2 regions of the Enterococcus olivae genome follow, and region 2 is predicted to be linked to the other one. Evidence: predicted binding sites of a transcription regulator. Region 2 holds the regulator's gene; the other holds the start of a gene.
The links. Region 2 encodes HrcA, which represses chaperone genes, less so after heat shock. Its sites were predicted from a motif close to TTAGCACTCNNNNNNNNNGAGTGCTAA; they were not measured.

Region 1: a site for HrcA is predicted at 2,266-2,292, ahead of groES (co-chaperone GroES). Genes of this name have one in related genera too.

Annotation. Positions count from the first base shown of each region.
Region 1 is NZ_JBSMVT010000020.1:18,468-22,902, reverse strand. It holds gene ACWODM_RS11915 (HTH domain-containing protein) at 1-199, shown strand, start outside; gene ACWODM_RS11910 (helix-turn-helix domain-containing protein) at 246-509, shown strand; gene ACWODM_RS11905 (hypothetical protein) at 539-1,345, shown strand; gene ACWODM_RS11900 (CPBP family intramembrane glutamic endopeptidase) at 1,477-2,103, opposite strand; gene groES (co-chaperone GroES) at 2,333-2,617, shown strand; gene groL (chaperonin GroEL) at 2,645-4,273, shown strand.
Region 2 is NZ_JBSMVT010000001.1:167,260-171,694, forward strand. It holds gene dnaK (molecular chaperone DnaK) at 1-454, opposite strand, end outside; gene grpE (nucleotide exchange factor GrpE) at 504-1,031, opposite strand; gene hrcA (heat-inducible transcriptional repressor HrcA) at 1,074-2,114, opposite strand; gene ACWODM_RS00995 (cation:proton antiporter) at 2,265-3,464, opposite strand; fluoride riboswitch at 3,583-3,644, opposite strand; gene ACWODM_RS01000 (AAA family ATPase) at 3,935-4,426, opposite strand.

The DNA.
Region 1 (4,435 bases), on a different contig from region 2:
CGACTTGGAAGAGATTCAAACGAAATTTAATGAATGGCAAGTGACAGAAGCGGCGATAGCTATCCGTAAAACAACAGTCTATCTGATTGTTAAAGAAAATTTTTCCATTCATCAAATAGTATTAAATTACTTGAATGAAAACCTACGATATCAGGCTTTAGTAGAAATTTTTCATTTTTTAACATATTCATTTACGTGAATTTACAGAAACTCACTTTGTTTCTTATAATTCACTTTATAAAAAATTGAACAGCCTGAATAAGGTATTAAAGAATTTTGATTTAAAATTTGTGACGAACAAACAAGCAGAATTACTAGGTAGTGAAAAACAACTGCGTTTTTTCTGCTCAGAATTCTTTTGGTACTCTTATAGTGGGATAAGCTGGTCTTTTCATAATATTCCCAGAGAGAGTTTGGAATCTTTTGTGGAACCGATTGAACACATTCGTGGAAAAAAATTAGGAATCGTTGAAAAAGAAAAATTTTTTACGATTTGGCGATTTGTCTGACTCGTATTCAGCAAGGGAATTTTATTCCTTTGTCTATATTAAGACATGAATTTTTGAAAGATAGCTGGCAATTCAACTATATTGAGCGTTTCTTCCAGCCATTGTTTGAATCGGATATTAGAAGCATTAGCAATGTTCAAATGAAAGCGGAGATCGCTTTTGCCTATATCTTTTTATTTGCACAAGAGTATCATATGGAAGACAACAAAAATATTGGAGAAATGTTGTTTTATTGCCAGACGCATCATTTGCAAGCTGGAGAAATAACAAATCGTTGGTTTCAAATGTTCTATCAGAATTTTCCTTTGACTACGTCTGCCAAAGATTACAGTCTGCTTTATGCTAATTTGATACACAAACATGTAAAGGCCTTGACTTTTAAAGGAGCAGGGAGTTTGAGTGGCATTGATCTAGGAGCCTCCGTCTATGTTCATCCTGAGATGAATCGACGGATCGTGCGTATTTTTGATCAATTAGCTCAGGATTCTCCGGGCTTATTGAAAAACAAACAATTCTTGCTGGACAATTATCGTTTTTTGATTAGTCAATACATTGAGCAAGAGCGAAAAACCTTGTCTGTCTGCGTATTGTCCGTGTTTGGTGAAGAGTATTTGGATATGATCAAGAGGCATGCGTTTCAGGGAATGGATTTTGAGGTGATTGTGTCAGGTGACATTGATGATACGACCGATTTGGTGATTACAGACCGTAAATACGAAGACATTGAATTTGATAAGAATAAAATTTTGTATTGGGAAAATATCCCTAGTAAAAAATCTATGTATCGAATTCAGACCTATATTCATGAACATTTTGGTTATCTCAAGGATGCTTGAGATACGTTTGAAAACATCTCAATAGAGGAATTGTCTGTTGTGAACTAAATGTTAAATAAAAAAACACCTTCATTCTGTAAGACGCTTGTAACTTTCAAGGCCTGCAGGATTGAGGTGTTTTTTTGTCGAAATTAAAATGGATAAAACAGTTGTACGATCACCACAAGGCTGTTCATCCCGACATGGGCCAGGATCGGTGTCCAGATCCTGCCGGTCAAATAGTAGAGCGAACTGAAAAAAAAACCAAGTGAAAAGTAAAGCAGCAGATGTCCGTCTTGATGGATCAAGGCGAATAAAACCGAACTAATTCCTATTGCTAGCCAGACATTGATAGATGATTCCATCAACCCAACCAAGGCTCGGCGAAACACGAATTCCTCCATGATCGGTCCACCGATCATCACCGCTGTCATGAATAGCGGTTGTTGCAGGATGATCTGAATTGCACCAGAGGTATTGGCAGAAGTGATGTCTTGTCCCAAAAATTGCTCGATATACAAGACAATATTTTGTAAATAAATCGCTGCAAAAATCCCTAAAAAACCTAAAAGAAGACACAGGATCCATGAGAACTGAGTGGTCTCAAAGGAAAGTTTTTTCTTTTGTTTGAGATACAGCCCCGTCAAACAAGCTGCCCCTAATAAATAAGTGATCGTTGTCAGGATTACTTGACCGTCTAAATCTGTAGCGATCGAAGGGAGATAATAAGCAACTGCGTAAATGCCGATGGTCAGTAGACTGTATTTTTTGATCGACATAGGGAACCCCCTTTCGTCTATTTGTTTTATTATAGCAAATAGACGAAAAACGGGGTAGCCTTTGGATCAGCTATTGAGTTTAACCAATTTTGACTTTTATGAAAAAAATGATTCAAAAGACTTGCAATCTGAATGGAAAATGAGTAATATTAGTTTTGTAAGTTAGCACTCTAGTTAAGAGAGTGCTAATGATAAAAAAGTATCAAAAGATTAATTGGAGGGATTTATCGTGTTGAAGCCATTAGGTGATCGTGTGATGATCGAAGTCGCACAAGAAGAAGAAAAAACTGTCGGAGGACTTGTTTTAGCATCTGCAGCCAAAGAAAGACCGCAAACAGGAACGGTTATCGCTGTCGGTGAAGGCCGAGTTTTGGATAATGGTGAATTAGCAGCTGTGTCAGTCAAGGTTGGCGATACAGTGTTATTTGAAAAATATGCTGGTTCTGAAGTGAAATACGACGGTAAAGAATATCTAATTTTTTCAGCAAAAGATATCGTCGCAATTGTAGAATAATAAAAAAATTTTGAGGTGAATCAAATCATGGCAAAAGAAATCAAATTTGCAGAAGATGCTCGTGCAGCAATGCTGCGTGGCGTAGATAAATTAGCAGATACAGTAAAAGTTACCTTAGGCCCAAAAGGTCGTAACGTTGTTTTAGAAAAATCTTATGGATCACCATTGATCACAAATGATGGGGTAACGATCGCAAAAGAAATCGAACTAGAAGATCATTTTGAAAATATGGGTGCGAAATTAGTTTCTGAAGTAGCATCTAAAACCAATGATATCGCTGGTGACGGTACAACGACTGCCACTGTCCTAACGCAAGCAATCGTTCGTGAAGGTTTGAAAAATGTGACAGCTGGTGCGAACCCATTAGGCATTCGCCGCGGGATCGAATTAGCAACTAAAGCAGCAGTGGAAGAATTACACACTATTTCTTCTATCGTTGATTCTAAAGAAGCAATCGCTCAAGTAGCTGCCGTTTCTTCTGGTAGCGAACAAGTCGGAGAATACATTGCAGACGCTATGGAAAAAGTCGGCAATGACGGCGTGATCACTATTGAAGAATCAAAAGGAATCGAAACAGAGTTGGAAGTAGTTGAAGGAATGCAGTTTGATCGTGGTTACCTTTCTCAATACATGGTAACGAACAGCGACAAAATGGAAGCAGACCTAGAAAATCCATACATCTTGATCACAGACAAGAAAATCTCAAATATTCAAGATATCTTACCTTTATTGGAACAAATTTTACAACAATCAAAACCATTGTTGATTATTGCAGACGATGTTGATGGTGAAGCATTGCCAACTTTAGTCTTGAACAAAATTCGTGGAACATTCAACGTCGTGGCAGTGAAAGCACCAGGCTTTGGTGATCGTCGTAAAGCAATGTTAGAAGACATCGCTGTTCTAACTGGCGGAACTGTCATTACTGAAGACTTAGGTTTAGAATTGAAAGATGCAACGATCGATACTTTGGGTCAAGCAAGCAAAGTGGTTGTTGACAAAGATAACACAACAATCGTTGAAGGTGCGGGTACCAAAGAAGCCATCGACGCACGTGTTCAAGTAATCAAAAATCAAATCGCAGAAACAACTTCTGATTTTGACCGTGAAAAATTACAAGAACGTTTAGCAAAACTAGCTGGCGGTGTCGCAGTAGTGAAAGTCGGCGCAGCGACTGAAACCGAATTGAAAGAATTAAAATTACGCATTGAAGATGCTTTGAACGCAACACGCGCAGCGGTTGAAGAAGGCATGGTCTCAGGTGGGGGTACTGCTTTGGTCAATGTGATCAATAAAGTAGCGGAACTTGAAGCAGAAGGCGATGCAGCAACCGGTGTGAAAATCGTTTTACGCGCATTGGAAGAACCTGTTCGTCAAATCGCTGAAAATGCAGGCTACGAAGGTTCTGTCATTATCGATCGTTTGAAAAATGCAGAATTAGGCATTGGTTTCAATGCAGCAACTGGTGAATGGGTAAACATGCTAGATGCAGGAATTGTTGATCCAACGAAAGTGACTCGTTCAGCCTTGCAAAATGCAGCCTCTGTTGCGGCACTGTTGTTAACAACTGAAGCAGTCGTTGCAGACAAGCCAGAGCCAGCTGCACCAGCAGCAGCTCCAGCAATGGATCCATCAATGATGGGCGGCATGATGTAATCACTAACGACAAACCCTAATTTATCAAGGGTTTGTCGTTTTATTTTTGTTTATCTTCATCTAAAAGGGGCACAACAGGATCTTCTGGTGCTGAAGTGGCCATGAGTAGAGTCATAAAAAGGGAAACATCTCTAAGCCAATCCATCTTCATCGTTTGAGAAA
Region 2 (4,435 bases):
AAGCTGCAGCAGTTGGTTCGTTCACGATACGTTCTACTTCTAAACCAGCGATTTTACCAGCATCTTTGGTTGCTTGACGTTGAGAGTCATTGAAATAAGCAGGAACTGTGATCACCGCTTTTTCTACTGGTTCACCTAAATAATCTTCTGCAAATCCTTTGATGTATTGCAGGATCATTGCTGAAATTTCTTGTGGAGTATAAGATTTTCCATCTACATCCACTTTGTAACCATCTACGCCAATATGACGTTTGATAGAAGAAACCGTATTTGGATTTGTCACCGCTTGACGCTTAGCCACTTCACCAACTTGAATCTCACCATTTTTGAAAGAAACAACAGATGGTGTTGTACGGTTTCCTTCTGGATTTGTAATGATTTTTGCTTCGCCGCCTTCTAATACAGAAACGGCTGAGTTTGTTGTACCTAAGTCAATACCAATGATTTTGCTCATAATTAAAAATCTCCTTTGTTTATATTCATTTAAATTGAATCAACAGTAATTATTGTGCGACTACGACCATGCTTGCTCGTAAGACGCGGTCATGCAATTTGTAGCCTTTTTGTAGAACATCGACGATTGTATCTGCCGGATGTTCCTCTGAGGCAGGGACTGTTTGAACAGCCTGATGTAGATTAGGATCAAACGCTGCATCTGTCGTTGAAATCTCTTCGATTCCTTCTTCTTTCAGTGCATGACGTAAACTTTCAAGAACCATTTCTACACCTTTTTTCAAGTTAATGCTTTCTTCTTCCGTAGCTTCAGCTTGCAAGGCACGTTCCAGATTATCTATCGAAGTCAATAATTTTTTCGCTAGATCCTGTGAACGATATTTTTGAAGTGTTTCTCTTTCATTGCGGTTACGGTTCGTAATATTAGCAATTTCTGCTGAAGCACGCAAGAACTTGTCTTCCATTTCATTCAGCTGTTCCTTCAGTTCATCAACTTCAGAAACTTCCACTGTTTGTTCTTCCACTGTTTCATCTGACATCTCTTCGATTTCTTCTGAAACATTTTCTTTTTCTGACAATGGACTAACTTCCCTTCTGTTTAAAATCTTACTATTTCTTGACTAACTAAACGAATCCAAAGATCGGTAGTAATCAGCCAAGGTCAAAGCTAATTCTTGCCTAAACACATCGACCAGACCAAACATTTTTGAATACGGCATACTTGTCGGTCCCAACAATGCAATGGTTCCCTTGCCATGTCCATCAATATCATAACTAGCCTGAATCATACTCATGTTACTCAATAGGTCGTCCCCCAACTCTGAACCGATCCGAATTTGAATCGCCCCATCACGAGGAGTCAACAATTGATTGAGGTTTTCGGTATTCTTCATAAAAGAGTACATTGATTTGAACTGTTCTACATTTTGATTCTGTTCAAAATCCAGTAAGTTCATTCGTCCTCCTACAAAGATCTTATCTTCAAAAATATGATTCAACATACTGTCGAAAAGATCCAACACACCATCAGTTGTCTGAAAGTATTTGTGAAGAATCATCGGGATCTCTGTACGCAATCGATGATAGACAGTCATTAAAGGTTGACCAATCAATTTGTCATTGATGATCCGAACCATTTTTTCAAGATCTTCACTATTCAAATATTTCGGAATAGCAAAAATCTGATTTTCTACATTTCCTTTGTCTGTGACGATGATTGCAATCACCTGGCGATTATTCAAAGGAACGATCCTGAAACCAGTCAGTTTTCGTTCTTTCACATCTGGTCCAAGTGATAAGGCAGTATAACTCGTCAATGTAGATAATATATTCGCCGACTGCTGGATGATTTCATTGATTTCATGAAATTCTTTGCCAAAAGACTGGCGAATCAGAGAAATCTCCTCTCTATCTACTTGAGAAGGAGTCAACAGGTGATCCACATAATAGCGGTAACCAGTAATTGATGGCACTCGTCCTGAAGAAGAATGTGTCTTTGAGAGGAAGCCATGATCTTCAAGCGTCTTCATCTCGTTACGAATCGTTGCTGAACTTGCTTCGATACCATCCTCCATCAATTTTTTCGAGCCAACTGGCTGGCCTAAATTTGTGTAGTTTTGGATGATCAGACGCAAGATCTGTTCTTGTCTTTCTGTCAACAAATTTATCACCTCTTTATTAGCACTCCTGCGTTCTAAGTGCTAATACGATTATAAATATACCACATTCTCCTTAGATGTCAAGAGGAAACCCTCAAAAATTAGCACTCTCCATCGAAGAGTGCTAATCGAAATTCTAATGGATAAAAAATGTTAACCTTGCATCGTTTCACTTGTCGTATCTTTTGTTAACAACCGCTTGTAGGTAAAGTCCATTCCAAATGCACCCATAGGAGCTGTCAATAAGATCGAAACTACCGATACAGTCAAGATTAATTCGCCAGACGGCAAGCCCAGAGCCATTGGGACAGCTCCGATCGCCGCTTGTACCGTCGCTTTCGGGGAATAGGCGATCAAGCAAAAGAGCTTTTCTTTTTTGTTGAGATTCGTGCCGAGCAAGCTTACCCAAACCCCAGCCATACGAACGATCAAAACAAGAAGTACGACAAAAACAGCACGCCAGCCAGCAGAAAAGCCAAAAGTAATATTGACTGAAGCACCAACTAAGATAAATAAGAACATCTCACCTGGAATCCAAAGCTGATTGTAGATACGAGCAATTTTTTCGCTGTCAGAAGGCAGTAGACGGTAAATCATGATTGCCATAGTCATCACAGCAAAAATTCCTGAAAATGGCAATTGAGGAAAGCCATTTTCTACTTGAATAAAGCCCAGAGACACACTAAGCATCAAAAGGACCTGCATCACAGGCACCAGTTTAATTTTCCCAAAAATTTTTGAGAGCAGGTAACCACTGCAGCAACCAATAATCACTGCGCTTATCAAAGAAAGCGGCAGCTCAAAAAAAGCACTTGCTTGAAAGCTTCCATTTTGAGCCAATGAGAGAAAAGAGGCAAAAAGAACCAGTCCATAAATATCATCGATGGAAGCACCTGCAAGCAGTAATTGAGGAATCCCTTTTTTTGTTCCAAATTTTTCACGAATCAAGGTGACCATTCTCGGCACCACAACTGCTGGCGAAACAGCACAAAGAACAGTTCCCAAAAGGGCTGATTCCAATAGTGACAAATCTAGGAAAACAGACGCAAAAATGACAGTACCCAGTATCTCGAAAGTAGCTGGTACAAAGCTGAGCAACGCAGCTGGTCGCCCGACTTTTTTCAACTCTCGAAGATTCAGTGACAAGCCGGCTCTAGTCAGAATAATGATCAAAATGATCTGTCTGATATCTCCAGAGATCTCAAGAAGGGCTGGCTGCAATATATTGAAGGCCGATGGTCCCATAATAATTCCTGCAAAAATAAATCCAATCAAGCTGGGAACATTTATTTTTTTGCTTATCCAGTCAATAATAACTCCTGTAAAAATAATAAGGGCAATACTTGTTAACATATAAAAACCACGATCCTTCCGTTCATCTAATTGATGTTCTCTGTAAAAGAAAGTACAAAAAAAGCCTGCAGCATACAGCAGTCTATTTCAGTAGAAAAGCTCACTAAATAAACTATTGTATACAGCAGGCGCCATCAGCCCTTTCAGGCAGTTATAGGGAGCACCCTCCCTTTTAGCTATCTTAGCATTTTCAGCTGATGAACTCAATAACAAATCCTCTGACAAATTAACCACGCATAAGATCTATAATACTTTTATTCTATCTTCTTAACTGTTCCATTACGTGAACGTAGCTTTTCTCTATAATATGCATTTCGTCACCTAGTTGTTCAGCAATATACTCCATTGTTGCTCCTTCAAGAAGCAATCGACTTGCATGGATATAACTTAATAGCCGATGTATATTTATATTTCAATATTGTTGGATTAAAAATTGAAAGTAAAAATAAATTTTCTAGTGTACATTATTTCTATTGATCAAAAGATTCTAATATAAATGAGAAGCTTTCCTCAATAGTCATCTCTTCGTGGATAATTTTTTCATTCTTAATGTCTAAAATATCATTTGTTTTCCACCATCGTTTCATGTCTTCTATGCTAAAATCTTTGTGGTTAGATTTTGTTTGATGTCTCTTTAAAGTTTCTTCAAATGAAACATCATAATAAAAGGCATGTACGGACTCGAAGTTTATAAATAATTCTGAAAGCATTTTTCCGTACCATTCCGTGTACAAAATTCCTTCAATAATAACGACTTCACAGTGTTGCGAACCATATTCAGCCATTTTTTTAATTAAATCAATAGCTAAATTATTTTGACCATCCTTAACTCGTACAATTTCACGTCGAATGACATCTTGAGCGAGTAACATTGTTTTTAATCCAAAGTGCTGTTGAAGTTTACTCGCTATAGTCGATTTTCCGCTTCCAGAGTTTCCACGGATAATAATTAATTTTGCCAAAATATCCCT